Regions from separate parts of the Blautia sp. MSK.20.85 genome, predicted to be linked through region 1. Evidence: predicted binding sites of a transcription regulator. Region 1 holds the regulator's gene; each other region holds the start of a gene.
The links. Region 1 encodes Rex, which represses fermentation and respiration genes when NADH is low (regulators of the CRP and FNR family bind a similar motif). Its sites were predicted from a motif close to ATTGTTAANTANTTAACAAT; they were not measured.
Positions count from the first base shown of each region.

Region 1 (6,466 bases):
ACTGATGAATTCATCTCCATCTCTTCCCATCAGTGTCACCTCATCACCGGCTTTTACCTCCGGGATATCTGTAACATCCACCATAAACTGGTCCATACAGACACGACCAAGGATCGGAGCTTTTTTGCCATGGATCAGGACCCAGCCTTTATTGGAAAGCTGTCTGGGATATCCGTCCGCATAACCTACCGGAATCGTTGCCATTCTGGTAAAACGCTCCGTAACAAAAGTTCCGCCATAACTTACCGCAGTCCCACGCTCCACATTTTTCACATAGGATACATGGCTTTTTAATTCCATGGCAGGAGTCAGCTTCACAATATCCCGCTCCACTTCTTCGGATGGATAGATACCGTAGATCGTGATACCGGCGCGGACTACATTAAGATTTGCCTCCGGCACACGGATGATACCCGCACTGTTGGAACAATGGCGTACCGGAATATGAACGCCTCTCTTCTCCAGAAGATCCGCAAAACGGAGATAACGGTCAAGCTGCACCAGTGCCGGAGACCGGTCAAACTCATCCGCTCTGGCAAAATGGGTAAACATTCCCTCGATCACCAGATTCGGGATTTTTGAGATTTCTTCGATCTTTACCGCGTTTTCCGGAATATCCGCATATCCGATCCTTGTCATTCCCGTATCCAGAGCCAGATGAATATGTACATTTTTTCCAATGCGTGCACCAGCTTTTGCATATTCTACTGCTGTGTTAAGATCCGATATTGTGATCCGGACATCATTCGCAGCAAGTTCCTCATAGTATTCCTCAAACACAAGGCCAAGGATCAGGACAGGCTTGGTGATTCCTGCATGTCGAAGTTCCAGCGCTTCTTCTGCGGTAGCCGTGGCAAATCCCCAGATATAGTCATAATCCTGGATCAGACGTGCAATAGCTCTGGCACCATGGCCATAACCGTCCGCTTTGATCACAGCAATGATCTTTGTCCCTTCTTTGACATTTTTATGCATTTCCTCAAAATTGTGAGCAATGGCATCCAGTGATACCAGCGCCTTGACTCTCTCGTATTTTTTCATGATTTTGACTCCTCTTCACATATCGCTAAAGCCCGGGGCAGATATGCGATGATATCTCCCGCCAGCATACTGCGTTTTCCTTTTTCTGCAGCTGCAAGATCACCGCAAAGTCCGTGAAGATAAACACCTAACGCGGCCTTTAAAACCATGGAGGGTTGTTCCTCCGTTTTCAGATACATACATAAGATCCCGGCAAGAAGTCCGGCAAGTACATCCCCGCTTCCTGCAGTTGCCATTCCGGAATTACCGGAAAGATTCAGATAAATATCATCTTTGCCGTCTGTAACAACCGTACATGCATCTTTCTGAACACATACCGTTCCTGTTTCCTTTGCATAATCCACAGCTGTCTGTGCGATTGTTTCCTGAATTTCTCCAATGGATCTGCCGCAGAGCCGGCTCATCTCTCCAATATGAGGAGTCAGGACTACATTCCCGCCCAAAAATTCCTTCCACTGCGGATGCATAGCCAGAAGATTCAGTCCATCCGCATCCAGGATCAGCGGTTTCTTCTCTCTGGCAGCTGCCGTAAGAAACCACTGTGCTCTCTCACGGCTTGCCACCGATGTTCCAAGCCCTGGACCGATGACGATCACGTCACACCAGGAAAGAAGCTGTTCGTTGGATTCTTCGTCAAACCTGCTGCATACCATTGCTTCCGGAAGAAGGATCTGCAAAGGAATCCTGTTCTCTTCCACAGTCTGGATCTTTACCATTCCCGCTCCGGTCCGAAGTGCCGCGCTGGCACTCAAATAAGCAGCACCACACATTCCTGCACTTCCGGTAACAAAAAGTATCTTTCCAAAAGTCCCCTTGTTCCCACCGGGATCACGTTCCGGAAACAGTTTCAGATCTTCTTTCTCCAGACATCTCGCCGATGCTTTTACAGCTTCCTGCTCATAGATCCCAATGTCAGCTATAACGATCTTTCCCGCATACAGCCTTCCCGGATAAAAACAAAGACCTCTTTTCCGGTAACCAAAAGTAACGGTAAGATCGGCACTGAAGGCAATTCCCATTTCCAGGCCAGTATCTCCGTTCACTCCTGATGGGATGTCAACAGCAATTTTTTTCGCCCGGGCACTGTTCATCTCGTGGATGATCTCAGCATAATGTCCCTCGATCGGACGCGCCAGGCCTACGCCAAACACGGCATCTACTATAGTAGTATATTCATCCCAGGCCGGGTTATTCACTTCCGGAACCTGATAACCTGTAGCGATCTTATACTGAAGCAACGTTTCCCTGGTCATTTTTTCTTTGTTTCCGGCCATATAAAATTCAGCCCGAACACCTTTCAGATGAAATAATCTGGCAATGGCAATACCATCTCCTCCGTTATTTCCACTCCCGCATACCACCAGGATCTTCTCGCTCTTCCCAAGATATTTCTCTGTTTCCTCAACTACTTTCAACGCTGCCCGCTCCATCAGAACTTCAGAAGCAACCCCGATCTTGTGGATCGTAGCATTATCCAGCTTCTTCATTTCTTCGCAGGTAACAATTTTTTTCATGCTGCACTTTGCCTCCCCTCTTTAACAGAGAAAGCTGCCGTTTCCGGCAGCCCGCTAAAATTTATTTCTCTACATGTTCCTGCCTGTATTTGCTCAGATTATAAGACAGTGTCATCAGGCTCTCAGAAAGATGCACGTTCTCTACGATCACATCATCCGGTGTCTCAAGATCAAGATGTGCAAAATTCCAGATTGCCTTGATTCCGTTCTCCACCAGAATATCTGCCATTTCCTTGGCCTTATTCTTCGGAAGAGTGAGAATTGCGATCTCTACGTTATTTTCTCTCAGGAAGAATGGAAGTTCGCTGAGCATCTGGATCTCAAGTCCGCGAACCGCAATGCCTTCCAGCACAGGATTTACGTCAAAGATTCCTACCAGCTTAAATCCCCTTTTCTCAAAATCCACATAATTGGCAAGTGCCTGTCCAAGATTACCGGCACCCAGGATGATCATCGGGTGGGCGATATCCAGTCCCAGGATCTTACCGATCTCTGTATAAAGATAATGTACATTATAGCCATACCCCTGCTGCCCGAAACCGCCGAAATTATTAAGATCCTGACGGATCTGAGAAGCTGTGGTATGCATCTTCTTACTTAATTCATTGGAAGAAATACGCTCTACATTGTCTTCCATCAGCTCTCCTAAGTAGCGGTAATAGCGTGGCAGACGCTTAATCACCGCTTTCGAGATTTGTTTTGTCTCCACGATAGTTTCCCTCCTTACTTTACACTAGGTTAATTATACCGAATTGACATTTTCCTGTCAATCAAACTTGTAAGTTATGTACAAATTTCTTCATATTTTTTTAAAAAATTGATTTTTTCTTTGAATTCCTGGCGGTTTCCGTTATAATAAGTGGAGGATTTTCCCTGTTTATTTACTATTCAGGGATAATTCTTTATACAGGAGGACAGTTTTTATGATTTTATCATGTCAGAATATATGCAAAGCTTTTGGCGAAAAAGTAATTTTAAATGATGCATCTTTTCATATTGAAGACCGGGAAAAGGCAGCTCTTATCGGATGTAACGGTGTTGGAAAGACTACTCTTCTTCGTATCATCATGCAGGAGATTTCCGCGGATTCCGGCACGGTAGTACTTGCCCGGGACAAAAATATCGGCTATCTTGCCCAGTACCAGGATATCCACGGACACCATACCATCTACGAAGAGCTTCTTACCACCAAACAGCATATTATCGATATGGAACGCCGTATCCGTAATATGGAGCAGGAAATGAATACCGTAAAAGGCGATGACCTGAACCGCCTGATGGAGACATATACCCGCCTCACCCATCAGTTTGAACTGGAAAACGGCTATGCTTACAAAAGTGAGCTCACCGGTGTCCTGAAGGGTCTTGGTTTCACGGAAGAAGATTACGACAAACAGATCGAGAAACTTTCCGGAGGCCAGAAAACCCGTGTGGCACTTGGAAAGATGCTTCTCTCCAAGCCGGATATCCTTCTTCTGGATGAGCCTACCAACCACCTGGATATGGAAAGCATCTCCTGGCTGGAAACTTATCTTCTGAATTATCCGGGAGCTGTTTTCATCGTTTCCCATGACCGTTATTTTCTGGATAAAGTCGTCACCAAAGTTGTGGAGATCGAAGCCGGACAGACACGTGTCTACAGCGGCAACTACTCCGCCTATGCCCTTAAGAAGGCGCAGCTGCGCGATGCCCAGTACAAGGCGTACTTAAACCAGCAGAGAGATATCAAACATCAGGAAGCAGTCATTGCCAAACTGAAATCTTTTAACCGCGAAAAATCCATCAAGCGTGCAGAAAGCCGCGAGAAGATGCTGGACCGTGTACAGCGTATCGAAAAACCTCTGGAAATCCAGGACCGTATGCGTATTTCCCTGGAACCGCGTGTATTAAGCGGAAATGATGTACTCCATGTGGAGGAACTTTCCAAATCCTTCCCGGGGCAGACCCTGTTTTCTGATATTTCTTTTGATATCAAGAGAGGGGAACGTGTAGCTCTTATCGGCAATAACGGAACCGGAAAAACAACGATGCTGAAGATCATCAACGGACTTATCGAGGCAGATGCCGGCAAGTTTTCCCTGGGTTCCAAAGTTCAGATCGGATATTATGACCAGGAACATCATGTTCTTCATATGGATAAAACTATTTTTCAGGAAATTTCCGACACGTATCCAACTCTTACCGAAACAGAGATCCGAAATATGCTTGCAGCATTCCTCTTTACCGGGGATGATGTATTTAAAGAAATCTCCGCACTTTCCGGTGGAGAAAGAGGTCGTGTTTCTCTTGCCAAGCTGATGCTTTCCGAAGCCAATTTCCTGATCCTGGATGAGCCTACCAACCATCTGGACATTGCTTCCAAGGAAATCCTCGAGGAAGCGCTGGTAAGCTACACCGGTACCGTCCTTTATGTCTCTCACGACCGTTACTTTATCAACCAGACCGCAACCCGGATCATGGAGCTTACCAACCAGGCCGTAGTAAATTACATCGGTGATTATGACTATTATCTGGAGAAAAAAGAAGAGCTGACCAGTGCTTACGCTCCGGGAAGTGACTCTTTGGAAGCGCCATCAGAAGAAAAGGCCGTTTCCGAAAACAAGCTTTCCTGGCAGCAGATGAAAGAAGAACAGGCCAAAAAAAGAAAGCGGGAAGCCGAACTGAAAAAAGTAGAAGCCCGCATTGAAGAACTGGAAACAAGAGACAGCGAAATTGATGAAACCATGGTTCTCCCGGATGTCTGTACTAACGTTGCGGAATGTACCAAACTGAGCCGTGAAAAAGCAGCTATCGCCGAAGAACTGGAAGAACTTTATGAAAAATGGGAAGAGCTGGCCTGATGGTCAGCTCTTTTTGCCGGTTGATCCGGCGCTACATCTGTCCGTTTATAACAGTTCCTTCAGAAGATTCTCTTCAAACTGAGGCACACAGGCAAGAATGTCTTCATTTTTAAGATAAGATGGTTCTTCACCTTTCCAATTCTTTACTACACCGCCGGCTTCACGGAGGATAACTGTTCCCGCGGAATAATCCCAGGGTTTCAGGTCACGTTCAATATATCCATGCTCTCTTCCGCAGGCAACATAACACATGTCAAGTTCTGCAGAACCGGTACGTCGGAAATCCCCGCATTTCATAAAAATGCTGTAAAAAATGGGAAACAGATTTCTGGCTTCCTCTTTTTTATAAGGAGTGGAACCATAGGAAATAACCGCATCACCAAAATCCGGAGTATCCGATACCTGGATCTTTCTGCCATTAAGATAAGCACCTTCCCCTTTTGCCGCCTGGAACATTTCATCAGTAAAAGGATTGTAAACAATTCCAAAAACGATCTCGCCTTTTTCATAAAGTCCCAGTGCCACAGCACTCATATGAAAATCACGGATCAGATTGGTGGTTCCGTCAATAGGATCAAGGATCCAGTAGGTTTCCTCCTTTGAAAGCCCCAGATTCTCTTTCTCTTCCGCGATCAGGGAAATTTCCGGAAAAACCTTTCCAAGTTCTTCTTTCAGAAAGTTCTGTACAGCCAGATCTACATTTGTCACATAATTGGCAGCACCTTTTATCATCACTTCTTCCTCATCCATCTCTTTCAGGATAAGATCTTTTGTCTGTTTTACAAGATCTGCCACTTTTTTCTGTTCTTCTGCAGAAATCATTCTATTTCCTCCTTCACCATAAGCCATTTCTGATCTAACGGATCAGTCTGCCAAGCTGCTGTTCGAAACATACACCATCATTACGGTCTGTTCCCTCTTCCACTGCGTCCCGGATAGAAGCAGAGATAAAATCCACTGCCATGTTTACACAGTTTTCCATAGGATATCCCTTCACCAGCCCCGCACTGAGTACAGAGGCAAAAAGATCTCCGGTACCGGAATAACTGCCACCTGTTTTCCCGGCGAATA
Region 1 is NZ_JAAIUN010000003.1:20,330-26,795, reverse strand. Features, by position in the region: gene alr (alanine racemase) at 1-1,041, opposite strand, end outside; gene G5B12_RS02340 (bifunctional ADP-dependent NAD(P)H-hydrate dehydratase/NAD(P)H-hydrate epimerase) at 1,038-2,555, opposite strand; gene G5B12_RS02335 (redox-sensing transcriptional repressor Rex) at 2,617-3,264, opposite strand; gene G5B12_RS02330 (ABC-F family ATP-binding cassette domain-containing protein) at 3,479-5,395, shown strand; gene G5B12_RS02325 (inositol monophosphatase family protein) at 5,441-6,217, opposite strand; gene G5B12_RS02320 (pyridoxamine kinase) at 6,252-6,466, opposite strand, start outside.

Region 2 (6,466 bases), on a different contig from region 1:
CGGCATTGACACTGTATCCCGTTGCCATAATGGTTTCTCCTGGCTGAACAAACTCTTCCACACTGCAGACTTTATCAATATTTAAAGAACCAAAATTAATAATCTTCATAATATTTGCCATCCCCCTGTTTTTTCTTATATTCTATTTTCACACAAAAAAGTCCGCAATACAAGCCACAAAAAGCCCCTTCATACAGCAGTTTTCCTACCATATAAAAGAGCTTTTTCTTCAAAAATAATTTCGTTCTTATTTATGCAGATGCACATCCAGCTGATTATAAGGAATCTCAATTCCGTAATAATCAAAATCTTCCTTAATTCGCTGGTTGAGTCTCCATCTGGTATCCCAGTAGCGGTCGGTGTCTACCCAGACACGAAAGCCCATGATCACGGAGCTTTCTGCCAGTTCGTCTACGAATACTACCATCTCTTCGTCCTCTCTGGTGTCCGGATCATCGGTGAGGATGTCTTCCAGGATTTCCTTGGCTTTCTGGATATCTGCATTGTAGGAAATTCCTACCTTGATCTCCAGTCTTCGCTGGTCTCTGGCTGTTACATTGGTAATGGTCGTATTGGAAAGCGTACCGTTGGGGATTACGATGTGCTTATTATCGATGGATAAAAGCGTTGTGTAACAGATCTCGATCTTGGATACGGTTCCCTCACTTCCATCCTGTCCGTTGACGATGATGTAATCACCTACCTGGAAAGGTTTGAACAGAAGGAGCATCATACCTCCTGCCAGGTTGGAAAGTCCGCCCTGCAGTGCAAGACCCAAAGTAACACCGGCAGTTCCAAGAAGTGCTGCCAGGGATGATTCCTTTACGCCAAAGCTTATGGATATGTTAAAGAGCAGAAGTATGTAAAGCACGATCTTGACCAGAGATGACATGAACTGTGCCACTCCTGTATCCAGTCTGGATTTTGTCAGAGATTTTCTGACAAACTTTACGATCCATTTGATCACCGTGCTTCCTACCCAAAAAGCAACGATAGCCAGGACAACCTTGATTCCAAATTTTGTGATGTCCGGAAGATAATTCTCAAACATCTGCTTATACTGGCTTACCTGACTTCCTACCTCCTGCACTGTCTGTACAGTACTGTCCAAATAAAATCCCTCCTGTCTGATCGATCACTCAATATGTACGGATCAAAATATGGTTTTCAGGGTGCATCACGTTCTCATCATCTCTTCATTGTTTATCCTGATATAAATCTTCTCTATAATCCGCATCTGGTAATATAATAATACAGCAGCGGTTTTTCCCTGTAAAACCGATTTCTCCGGTTCCATAAAGTATAGGGTATAAACCACTGCTGCATCTGTATCGCAATTCTGTTATATTTTGTCTCGTAATGCAATGCGAAGCATTCCTGCCCGCTGCGCCTTACTGAATGTTTCTCTTTATTTATTAATTCCCTTCATGGAAAGGCTGATCCGCTTCTTCTTCATATCCACACCAAGAACACGGACATCCACAATATCACCCACGCTGACTGCTTCCAGCGGATGTTTGATGAATTTCTCGCTCATCTCGGAAATATGGACCAGACCGTCCTGATGAACTCCGATATCTACAAAAGCACCGAAGTCAATAACATTGCGGACAGTTCCCTTCAGTACCATACCCTCTTTCAGGTCTTTCATATCCAGGACATCGGTACGGAGGATCGGTTTCGGCATCTCATCTCGTGGATCTCTGGCCGGTTTTTCCAGCTCTTTTACGATATCACGAAGAGTCGGCTCACCGATCTCCAACTCTTTTGCCAGTTTTCCGTAATCGCGGATCTGTCTGGAAATGCCAGTAAGTTTACGCTCTGCCACATCTTCCGGTGTGTAGCCAAGTTTTTCCAGGAGTTTTTTGGCTGCGTCGTAGCTCTCCGGATGGACACTGGTTGCATCCAGAGGATTTTTGCCCCCTGTGATCCGTGTGAAACCTGCACACTGCTCAAAAGCTTTCGGTCCCAGCTTGGCAACTTTCAGAAGTTCTCTTCTTGTCTGGAAACGGCCGTTTTCTTCACGGTAAGTGACGATATTTTTTGCGATGGTTTTGCTGATTCCGGAAATGTATTCCAAAAGGGATGCGGATGCGGTATTCAGATCCACGCCGACTTTATTAACACAGTCTTCTACAACGCCGTTCAATGCTTCGCCAAGCTTCTTCTGGTTCATGTCATGCTGATACTGGCCCACACCGATGGATTTCGGGTCGATCTTTACAAGCTCTGCCAGCGGGTCCTGAACACGTCTTGCGATGGATGCGGCACTTCTCTGTCCCACATCGAAATTCGGGAACTCTTCTGTTGCAAGCTTGCTTGCAGAATATACGGAAGCTCCTGCCTCGTTGGTGATCACATACTGAACTTTTTCCGGGATTTCCTTAAGAAGTTCCACGATGATCTGCTCGGACTCTCTGGATGCGGTTCCGTTTCCTACGGAAATCAGGGTCACGTGATATTTGCTGATGAGTTTTTTGAGGGTTTCCTTGGCTGCACGGATCTTGTTCTCGTTGGTAGGCGCTGTTGGATAGATCACTGTAGTATCCAGAACTTTTCCGGTTGGATCTACCACTGCAAGCTTACATCCCGTACGGAACGCCGGGTCCCATCCAAGAACTACCTGCCCCGCAATTGGAGGCTGCATGAGAAGCTGCTCCAGGTTTTTGCCAAAGACATGGATAGCACCGTCTTCTGCTGCCTCTGTAAGGGCACTTCGGATTTCACGCTCAATGGCCGGTCCGATGAGACGTTTGTAGCTGTCCTCAATGGCTTCTTTCAGCACCGGTGTGGTATTGGGATTGTCGCGGACGATCACCTGTTTCTCCAGATAGCGGATGATCTCTTCCTCAGGTGCAAGGATCTTTACAGTGAGGAATTTCTCTTTCTCACCACGGTTCAGGGCAAGGACACGATGGCCGGCAAGCTTCTTCACCGGCTCCTCGAAATCATAATACATCTCGTATACGGACTGCTCTTTCTCATCTCTCGCAACGGAACAGATCGTTCCTTTATCCATGGTTCTTTTACGGATGCTGATACGGTAGTCTGCCTCATCAGAAATATGTTCCGCAAGGATATCCCTGGCGCCGCTGATGGCTTCTTCCACAGTTTTGACTTCTTTCTCTTCTGAAAGAAATGCTTTCGCCTCTTCCTCAAGAGGTTTCTTCGTCATCTGAAGAAGAATGATATCCGCCAGCGGTCCCAGGCCTTTTTCCCTGGCAATGATAGCTCTTGTACGGCGTTTCGGCCGATATGGGCGGTAAAGATCTTCTACCACTACAAGTGTCTGCGCTGCCTCGATCTGTTTCTTCAGTTCCGGAGTCAGCTTGCCCTGTTCCTCGATGCTTCCGAGAACCTGGGCTTTTTTGTCCTCAAGGTTTCTTAAATAGGCAAGTCTTTCGTTAAGGTTACGAAGCTGTTCGTCATTGAGTGTACCGGTTGCTTCTTTGCGGTATCTGGAAATAAAAGGAATGGTGCAGCCTTCGTCGATCAGTTTGACTGCTGCCTCGACCTGCCATTTCTCAACGTTCAATTCTCTGGTAATTACCTGAATAATATCCATTTTTATCTTTCTCCCGTTGTTTCAAATTTGCCTGAGGCTGCATTTCCCTCTTTACACAGCTTCTGACATTTATCAAAGATCAATCTGTGCGATCACGTCCTTCAGAGCATTGGCGCTTGCATGAAGCTTCTCTGTCTCCTCCTCGGTCAGCGGAACACGAACGATACGTTTTACACCTTCCGGTCCGATAGAAGCCATGGTACTAAGACATACGTCTTCAACACCGTACTCTCCGTGAAGCATGGTTGATACACTGACTATTGTATCAGATGCTGCAAGAAGAAGCGAGCAAAGTCTGCAAACAGATACGGCTACCGCATAAAATGTAGCACCCTTCTTGGCGATCACAGTTGATCCTGAAGTATGAACATACTCCAGAACCTCTTCTCTGTCAAGTGGCTGCAGATCTTTCTGATCCTCATGAACGATCTTGTCAAACTCATCAAGGGTCGCACCTGCAACAAAGGCTCTGGACCACGGTACAAAGGAAGTATCTCCATGCTCTCCGAATACATAGGCGTGGATGTTTTTCTCAGATACACCGTAGTGCTGAGAAAGTCTGCAGCGGAGACGGGCCGTATCCAGGGCGGTTCCGGAACCAAGGATCTGATTTTCCGGCAGTCCGGAAAGCTTTGCAAATGCATAAGTCATAACATCACATGGATTACTTACGATAATATAAAGCGCTTTGGGAGCCACCTTTACGATCTCCGGAGTAATACTCTTCATAATGTTGACGTTGGTCTGTGTCAGCTCGATGCGAGTCTGTCCCGGTTTTCTGGCAATACCGGAAGTGATGATCACAATGTCAGAATCTGCAGCATCCGGGTAATCTCCTGCCACGATGGAGATCGGCTCACGGAAACTGGTTCCCTGCTCAATATCCATAACCTCACCTTCAGCCTTATCTTTGTTAATATCGATCAGAACGATCTCTGATGCAATACTCCTCTGTGATAAGGTATAAGCGATAGTTGCTCCTACACTTCCTGCTCCGATGATCGTAATTTTACTGCTCATGTTTGTTCTCCTTTCAGCGTTGTTTGTCACATAAATAACGATTTTAATTGTATCTACTCAAACATAACATAAAACATTGGTGTACGCAATAAAATTATGACTGGATTTTTTAATGGATTTTGCGTTAATTATTGATGTAATTCAAAATTCTTTTTGTATATTCTGTATTTTTATATATTATTCTGTGCATTTATATGTTATTTTTTTGTCGATACAAGAGTAAAAAAGTGGATTATGCGTTTATATATAGATGCAAAAACCCCGGGAACTTCCTGGATTTTGTGAAGTTCCCGGGGACTTTGACTTAGATCAAGAGTATTGGTTATAGTCAAGCAGATATTCGCAATCCGCATTCGCTACTTGCTCATAACCGAATAACTGCTTTGCAGTTAATTCGGTTATTTTTTTGCCTGTGCAAGTGCTTTCTGCGCTGCTCCGAGAATGCCCTCGGATGAGAGTGTCGCACCACTGACAGTATCAATACCATCTGCAGTCTGGTTTGCCATAATCTGCGGATAAATGGTATTCCATGCCTCATTAAAGAATTCCGGAGTATCATTATTCGTCTGTGTAATCTCAACAATCTGACCTCCGGAGATGGTTACGGTCAGTCTTGTTTTGCCACCATATCCAAAAGCTGAGCCCTGATAAGTTCCGTCATTATACATTCCTGCAGGGGTCGGTTCCGGATCTTCGGTAGGCTCCGGTGTTACATCAGGATTCTCCGGATCTGGAGTCGGTGTTACATTTGGGTCATCCGGATCGGTTGTAGGTTCCGGTGTTGCCGTTGGAACCGGAGTTGCGGTCGGCTTCGGCGTTGCCGTTGGTTTCGGTGTTGCCGTTGGCTTTGGTGTCGGTTTCTTTGTCGGAGTTGGAGTTACTTTCTTTCCATATTCTGGATTAAGCGCAGACTTCAGAGCCTTTTTCACAGCATTCAGAATTCCGTTGGAGGAGTAGGTTGCTCCGCTGACGGTATCAATATCGTCTACATAATTCGTTCCCACAATCTGCTCTTCCAGCACACTCCACGCTTTTTCAAAAAACATCGGAGTATCTGAGTTTTCCTGTTTTACCGCTGTGATGATTCCATCCTTGATGGTTACGGTCACTTTTACATCTCCGCTGTAACCTTTTGCGGATGCTTTGTATGTACCATCCAGATATTTTTTCGGACTGTCAGGATCTGGATTTGCAGTTGGCTTTGGTTTCTTTGAAGGGGCTTTTGTTGGCGTTGGTGTGGAGGTTGCCACAGGTGCAGGGGTGACCTGCTGGCTGCTTCCATCTGCCGCTGCCTGGGATAACGCATTCTGTACTGCCTGGATAATTCCGTTGGAAGAATAGGTTGCTCCGCTGACTGCATCTACATTTGGTGTATTTCCCGCGATCATTTTGCTGATCACTCCCTGGGCAGATGCAAAATAAGAAGCAGTCTCCCCGGATGCATCCAGAATATCGATCGCCGCGATCCTTCCTCCGCTGATTGTTACACGCACACGAATGGTTCCTCCGAATCCGGTTCCGGTTCCTTCGTAAACTCCGTCTTTATATCCATTGGCCGGAACATCTGCCACCGGTGTCTGAGTAGATCCTTGGCCGGCTGCACCGCCACTGTTTTTTGCAGATTCTGATACAGTTCTTTTTCCTGAACTTTTTTTTGCTGCTGTTTTTTTCGTACTTTTTTTTGATGTGGTTTTCTTTGGCGTACTGCTCTTTTTGTTGTCTGCCGTGCTGGCGCCGGAAACAGAAGTTTCCTCTTCATATCCGAAATATTTTTCCAGTTCGGACGCAGACATTACCGTCGAATCTGCCTTCGGGACAGATTCCGTACTTTCATCAGAGCCCTGTGCTTTTATACCTGAAAATACAAGTGCCGCAATGACA
Region 2 is NZ_JAAIUN010000007.1:128,603-135,068, reverse strand. Features, by position in the region: gene G5B12_RS06120 (ribokinase) at 1-109, opposite strand, end outside; gene G5B12_RS06115 (mechanosensitive ion channel family protein) at 248-1,111, opposite strand; gene G5B12_RS06110 (Tex family protein) at 1,409-3,565, opposite strand; gene G5B12_RS06105 (L-lactate dehydrogenase) at 3,638-4,585, opposite strand; gene G5B12_RS06100 (FMN-binding protein) at 4,984-6,466, opposite strand, start outside.
Region 2: a site for Rex is predicted at 4,608-4,627, ahead of G5B12_RS06105 (L-lactate dehydrogenase). Genes of this name have one in related genera too.

Region 3 (6,466 bases), on a different contig from region 1:
ATAAAGTAATTCATATACATTTCTCTGGTGCTGGTCCCTTCCGCAAGACCTACAAAAGGCAGATCCTGAAGTTCATGGATGCTGATGGGGGCAGTGGTCAGATCCCTGTACTTGCTTCCGCACACAAGAATCTCCCGGTAACGCAGGAGGCTTTTTTTCTGTAAAGGCTTGCGGATGGAGATCGGAGTAGTGACAATGGCGAAATCCACTGCATAATTTTTAAGTGCCTGCACAGCCTGGGGAGTAGAATGGTTGAAAAGGCGCAGGCGCACATGAGGATATTGTTCGCGGAACAGCTCCAGTTTTTCCAGAAGGATCAGACGCAGGGCATTTTCACTGGCACCGATGGAAACCAGGCCATGCTCCAGTTCTCCGTTCTGGCGAATCTCCTCCTCACCGATAGAAAGCTGTTCAAAAGCCAGGGCAACGTGTTCGTAGAGCTGGCGGCCTTCCGGCGTAAGTGCGATCCCCTTGTTGGAGCGGAGAAAAAGAGTGCATTTCAGCTCCTGCTCCAGATTGTTCATACAGCGTGTGATATTTGGCTGGTTGTTATGAAGAGCCCGTGCTGCCTTGGTAAAACTTTTATACTGGGCTACAAAATAAAAGATCCGGTAGTAGTCGTAAGTGATCATGTATAGTCTCCGTCCTGTGATATGATTTTAATATGTTTACGATATTAATAATACTTTTTACATTTGCTTCTGAGCAAACTATAATACACCCGAGGAAAAAAATCAATGACAGGAGTGATTTAGAGTGGTTTCAGGAGGCAGAAAGCTGCAGAACGCAGACCGGCAGATGTCAGAAGCTTTTATCACAAGTGTATTTCTGGCAATGTCCGGCGGATTTCAGGATGCCTACACATACTTTACAAGAGATGAGGTGTTTTCCAACGCCCAGACGGGCAACGTGGTTCTGATGAGCCAAAATTTTATGACAGGACAGTGGGGAGACGGTTTAAGGTACCTGTTCCCTGTTTTAGCCTTTGCCATTGGTGTTGTAGCGGCGGAGCGAATCCAGAATACCTTTAAATATGCAAAAAAACTTCACTGGAGGCAGATGATCCTGCTGATCGAGATCCTGATCCTTTTTGCGGTGGGATTTATGCCGGGAGAATTGGATATGCTGGCAACCGTACTGGTATCCTTTTCCTGCGCCATGCAGGTACAGACCTTCCGGAAGGTGGGCGGTTATTCCTATGCAAGCACTATGTGCATCGGAAATTTACGAAGCGGCACGGCGGCGTTGTCCGTGTATTGTCGTGAAAAACGTCCGGAACAGCTGAAGCAGGCTCTTTATTATTTCGGAATAATTTTCTTTTTTGCCATTGGAGCCGGTGGCGGAGGAAATCTGTCCATGAGGCTGGGGATCCCGGCAATCTGGGTATCGGATGTTTTGCTTCTGATCAGCTTTATTCTGATGTTTTCCAGTAAACATAGAGATTAGAAAGGGTGAGGAATTGTGGAAAACAGCACATTATTCCCAAGAGAGGAAAAGGCGGAGCTTTTATTTGAAAAGATCCTGAAGGATCCGGAGGCGTGCAGACGGCTGACGGAGACCTTCTATGAATCCATGGATGCGGATACAGACATAGAATGCGGATATCTTCCTCCGGAAAAATTCGCCTATGCATTGCTGGACGCATATAAAAACCGTGATCTGACAGCTCTCCTTATGGCAATCTGCCAGAACAGTATGTTTGATCTTCTGCGAAATTCTTTTCTGGCACCGTTCAGGTTCAATGCAGATGGACAGGAGAATCCGGTGTTTCTCACAGATGAAAAAGGAAATTTTCTGCGGGAAAAGGGAATTCATGTAAGTGACAGGGATTACGACCGGTTCCGCAGGATATACAGGGAGAAGCAGGGCGTAAAGATGTATCTGGCGTATGGCTACCGGAAGCGCCATGCCTATGATGAAGATACCATGGAAGTAGAAGAGTACAAAATGGGCGAACATATCGGTGTGCTGCTGGTGTATGAGCTTCCGGACAGCGTAAGGGAAAAGGAAACGGAGGCACAGGCCTATGCGGCTGTATGGGATATCATGATGGCAATTCAGAAGAAGCTTCCAAGAGCTTTTGTGTATTATGGGCAGGATTCTGTGGAGGATGGTGGCAAACGTTATGACGGACTGGGAGTTTTTCTACCCATCCATAAATTTGCGGACCGCCTGGAAAAAATGATCGGGATCGCTGATGAGATCGTAATGAAATAGAGTGTATAAAAAAGGACTGCTTTTGTATTGCTCCGGTTATCAGAAAGATAGCTGATGACCGGAAGCTACAGAAAGCAGTCCTTTTTGTATGCCCATCAGGTGCAGTAGCGGAACATTTTGTCCGTAAGGATCCTGGCGAAAATAAGGCCCAGGGGAAGAGCAACGATGATCAGGATCGCAGCTGCAAACCAGGAGGCGGAAACATTCAGGGACATGATCCCCAGATTGTAGATCGCCCGGTAGAGATAAAGTCCGGGAACCATGATCACAATGGATGGCACGGTAATGGAAATCCTGGGATATCCCACTTTTGTTTTAATGAGGGAGGCCAGAAGTCCGGCTGTCAGTGCTCCGAAAAAAGCCGCGGCAGCAGGTGGGAAACCGGCAAGATCAACAAGCTCCAGACGTAAAGTGTTGGACAGTGCGCCGATGAAGGCGGCAGCTGCGGCTAGACGGACAGGGCTGTTGAACATGACCGAAAAGCCGAATACCCCGCAGAAGCTTGCCAGAAGCCGGAACAGGATCCTCTGAGCTGCCGAAAGCTCCAGAGGCAGGAAATCTACAGGCTTCAGATGAAGAAGCAGTGCCATCAGCCAGGCAGAGACAGCAGCCACCATTACAACAATAATGGCGTAGGCCAGTCGTTCCAGACCGGAACGCATATCCAGCTTGGCAAGGTCGATCCCGCTTGTGATAAACGGAAAGCCCGGAATGATAAACAGCATGGAACAGATGTATCCGGCCTCATGCTGGACGGAAATGTGGAACAGAAGCTCTGCCAGCTTCAGGAAGCCTGCATATACAAGACAGGCTGAGGAAACAGAAACTGCAATGCACATAAACAGAGTAAAATGATGCTTGCCAAGCTTGCAGCGGATGGCGTTTCCGATGCCTGCGCCTGCAAAAGCCAGGATCATTTCCAGCGGGCCACCGCCCAGAAGAAAAGTAAATGCACCACAGGCCAGTGCAGAAGCTAGTCCCAGGGCGGCAGGGGAATAAAGCCCGTGGATCCGCTCGATCTCATCTAACTGACTGTGCAGTGCTTCACCGCTCATATGGATACCCTCCGCAGGAAAATCACTGACAAAATGTTCCAGCCTGTTCAGTCTGGAAGTATTTACGCCGGTGGTAGTCAGACTAAGTGCATGGGAAAAACTGCTCTCACCGTCAAAGCAGGTGTAGCTTATGGACATCAGTCCGATATCTGCGGAGCAGGTGATACCAAGTGCTTCTGACAATGTATTCATGGAACTCCGTACCCGCCAAGCACCGGTCCCACAGGAGAGAAGCATCATGCCTGTACGGCCGATCAGGGAAGCTTTTTCGGAAAGAGAAGCCTCGGTGATGGGCTGGCTGTTCCTGGCGCTTACGTAGTTGTGCCAGGGGATTTTCATATGATTACGTTTAACCGGAATATCTGACACAGAAATCACTTCTTTCTATATATTAAAATCATATAGTTGCTATTATAAATATATATAATAACTATAATCAGATATATTGTAGCCATTATTCTGAAAAAGTCAAGTATAGATGGAGTAAAATCTGACAGTACCAAAACGTCACTGTTAAAGATTTATCATTTTTTTGCGGAAAATGAATTTTTTTGGTTGCTTTTACGTACAATTTATGTATAATTGTGGATAGGGATGTTGGAATGACCAATTCCTATGGCAGGATGACGAGAACCTGCAAGAGTAGGTGGCTATCATAATTACTATTAAAGAAGAGAGGTAAATGTTAAGATGGCAAAAATCGATTTAACAAAGTATGGTATTACCGGAACAACTGAGATCGTGTACAATCCTTCTTACGAGACATTATTCGAGGAAGAGACCAAACCAGAGCTTGAGGGATTTGAGAAAGGTCAGGTCAGCGAGCTTGGTGCTGTCAACGTAATGACAGGTATCTACACAGGACGTTCCCCTAAAGACAAATATATCGTTATGGATGAGAACTCCAAAGACACAGTTTGGTGGACATCCGATGAGTACAAAAACGATAACCATCCGGCAACTCAGGAAGCATGGGCTGCAGTTAAAGATCTTGCTAAGAAAGAGCTTTCCAACAAGAGACTTTTCGTAGTAGATGCATTCTGCGGAGCTAACAAAGATACACGTATGGCTATCCGTTTCATCGTTGAGGTTGCTTGGCAGGCACACTTCGTAACAAACATGTTCATTCAGCCAACAGCTGAGGAGCTTGAGAACTTTGAGCCAGATTTCGTTGTTTACAACGCATCCAAGGCTAAAGTTGAGAACTACAAAGAGCTGGGTCTTAACTCTGAGACAGCTGTAATGTTCAACATTACAAGCCGTGAGCAGGTTATCGTAAATACATGGTACGGCGGAGAGATGAAGAAAGGTATGTTCTCCATGATGAACTACTATCTGCCGCTTAAGGGCATCGCTTCCATGCACTGCTCTGCAAACACAGACCTTAACGGAGAGAACACAGCAATCTTCTTCGGTCTTTCCGGAACAGGTAAAACAACACTTTCCACAGATCCTAAGCGTCTCCTGATCGGTGATGACGAGCACGGCTGGGATGACAACGGAGTATTCAACTTCGAGGGTGGATGCTACGCTAAGGTTATCAACCTTGACAAAGAGTCTGAGCCGGACATCTACAATGCGATCAAGAGAAACGCTCTTCTTGAGAACGTAACACTTGATAAAGATGGAAAGATCGACTTCGCTGACAAGAGCGTAACAGAGAACACACGTGTTTCCTACCCGATCAACCACATCGAGAACATCGTTCGCCCGGTATCTTCTGCACCGGCAGCTAAAGAAGTTATCTTCCTGTCCGCAGATGCATTCGGCGTACTTCCTCCAGTATCTATCCTGACACCGGAGCAGACACAGTACTACTTCCTTTCCGGATTCACAGCTAAACTTGCTGGTACAGAGCGTGGAATCACAGAGCCTACTCCTACATTCTCCGCTTGCTTCGGACAGGCATTCCTTGAGCTTCACCCGACAAAATATGCTGAGGAGCTCGTTAAGAAAATGGAGAAGAGCGGTGCGAAAGCATACCTCGTTAACACAGGATGGAACGGAACTGGAAAACGTATCTCCATCAAAGATACTCGTGGTATCATCGATGCTATCCTTGACGGATCTATTCTTAAAGCTCCGACAAAGAAGATCCCATTCTTCAACTTCGAGGTTCCGACAGAGCTTCCAGGCGTAGATCCTGCAATCCTTGACCCACGTGACACATATGCAGACGCTGCAGAGTGGGAGACAAAGGCTAAAGATCTTGCTGCAAGATTCGTTAAGAACTTTGTTAAATATGAAGGAAATGCTGCTGGTAAAGCACTCGTTGCTGCTGGCCCGCAGGCATAATCGATCATTCCAACTGAATACAGATCGTAGATTTGACCGGGAGTGGATTTATCCGCTCCCGGTTTTATAATATCTGTAATACCTTAAAATCCTACTATAAAATATAAAAAATCTTTGGCTTGACTAACAGATGGTGCAAGGTGTATCCTTTCTGGGAAGTCAAGCGGAAGACCCGCAAGACTGTAAAAATTCTCTTTGCACTGCATTACATTCGAACAGGATGCGAGATCAACAGTACAAACTGAGCAGGCGACGCCATTCAGAAACAGAGTATTTATCTGAGGGCGTGGGGCCGGGCCGCAGGAAGCGGCAGCGGATATGGATTTGAACGCAAATTGTGAAACAATTGCATTCATGAATATGTAGTGAAGCGGAAGATGAGTATCCGCTTTACTTTCAGACATATCTGCGGGACAGTGTATGTTTCGCAGGTATGTCTTTTTTACTGCAAAAATATGGATGGAACAGAAGGTAGAAACTGGGAGATCCCTATGTAGATAAGAAAGAACACCGGCGGAAATCGCAGTTCAGCGAGTAGTGAAAGAACCGCCGGTTTTTTCACGGAAAATGTTGTGCCATAAGAAAGACCAGAATCATATGCTAATCAAAAGGAGGTCCTGTTTATGGAACACACAAAAAACGAAACGATTATACACGACACAGATAAAGAAAGCTCATGGGAACAGCAGACGGCGATGAAGGTGTCCGGGATCAGTATCCTGGTAAATCTGCTGTTATCCATATTTAAACTTATCGCCGGTATTGCGGCGCATTCCGGAGCGATGATTTCTGATGCGATCCATTCTGCATCCGATGTGGGAAGTACTTTTATTGTTATCATCGGTGTCCATCTTTCTGCAAAAAAATCGGACAAGGAGCATCAGTACGGACATGAGAGA
Region 3 is NZ_JAAIUN010000044.1:4,897-11,362, reverse strand. Features, by position in the region: gene G5B12_RS15990 (LysR family transcriptional regulator) at 1-632, opposite strand, end outside; gene G5B12_RS15985 (YoaK family protein) at 799-1,446, shown strand; gene G5B12_RS15980 (DUF4866 domain-containing protein) at 1,462-2,217, shown strand; gene G5B12_RS15975 (threonine/serine ThrE exporter family protein) at 2,313-3,611, opposite strand; gene pckA (phosphoenolpyruvate carboxykinase (ATP)) at 3,963-5,567, shown strand; NiCo riboswitch at 5,799-5,986, shown strand; gene G5B12_RS15965 (cation diffusion facilitator family transporter) at 6,191-6,466, shown strand, end outside.
Region 3: a site for Rex is predicted at 3,782-3,801, ahead of pckA (phosphoenolpyruvate carboxykinase (ATP)). Genes of this name have one in related genera too.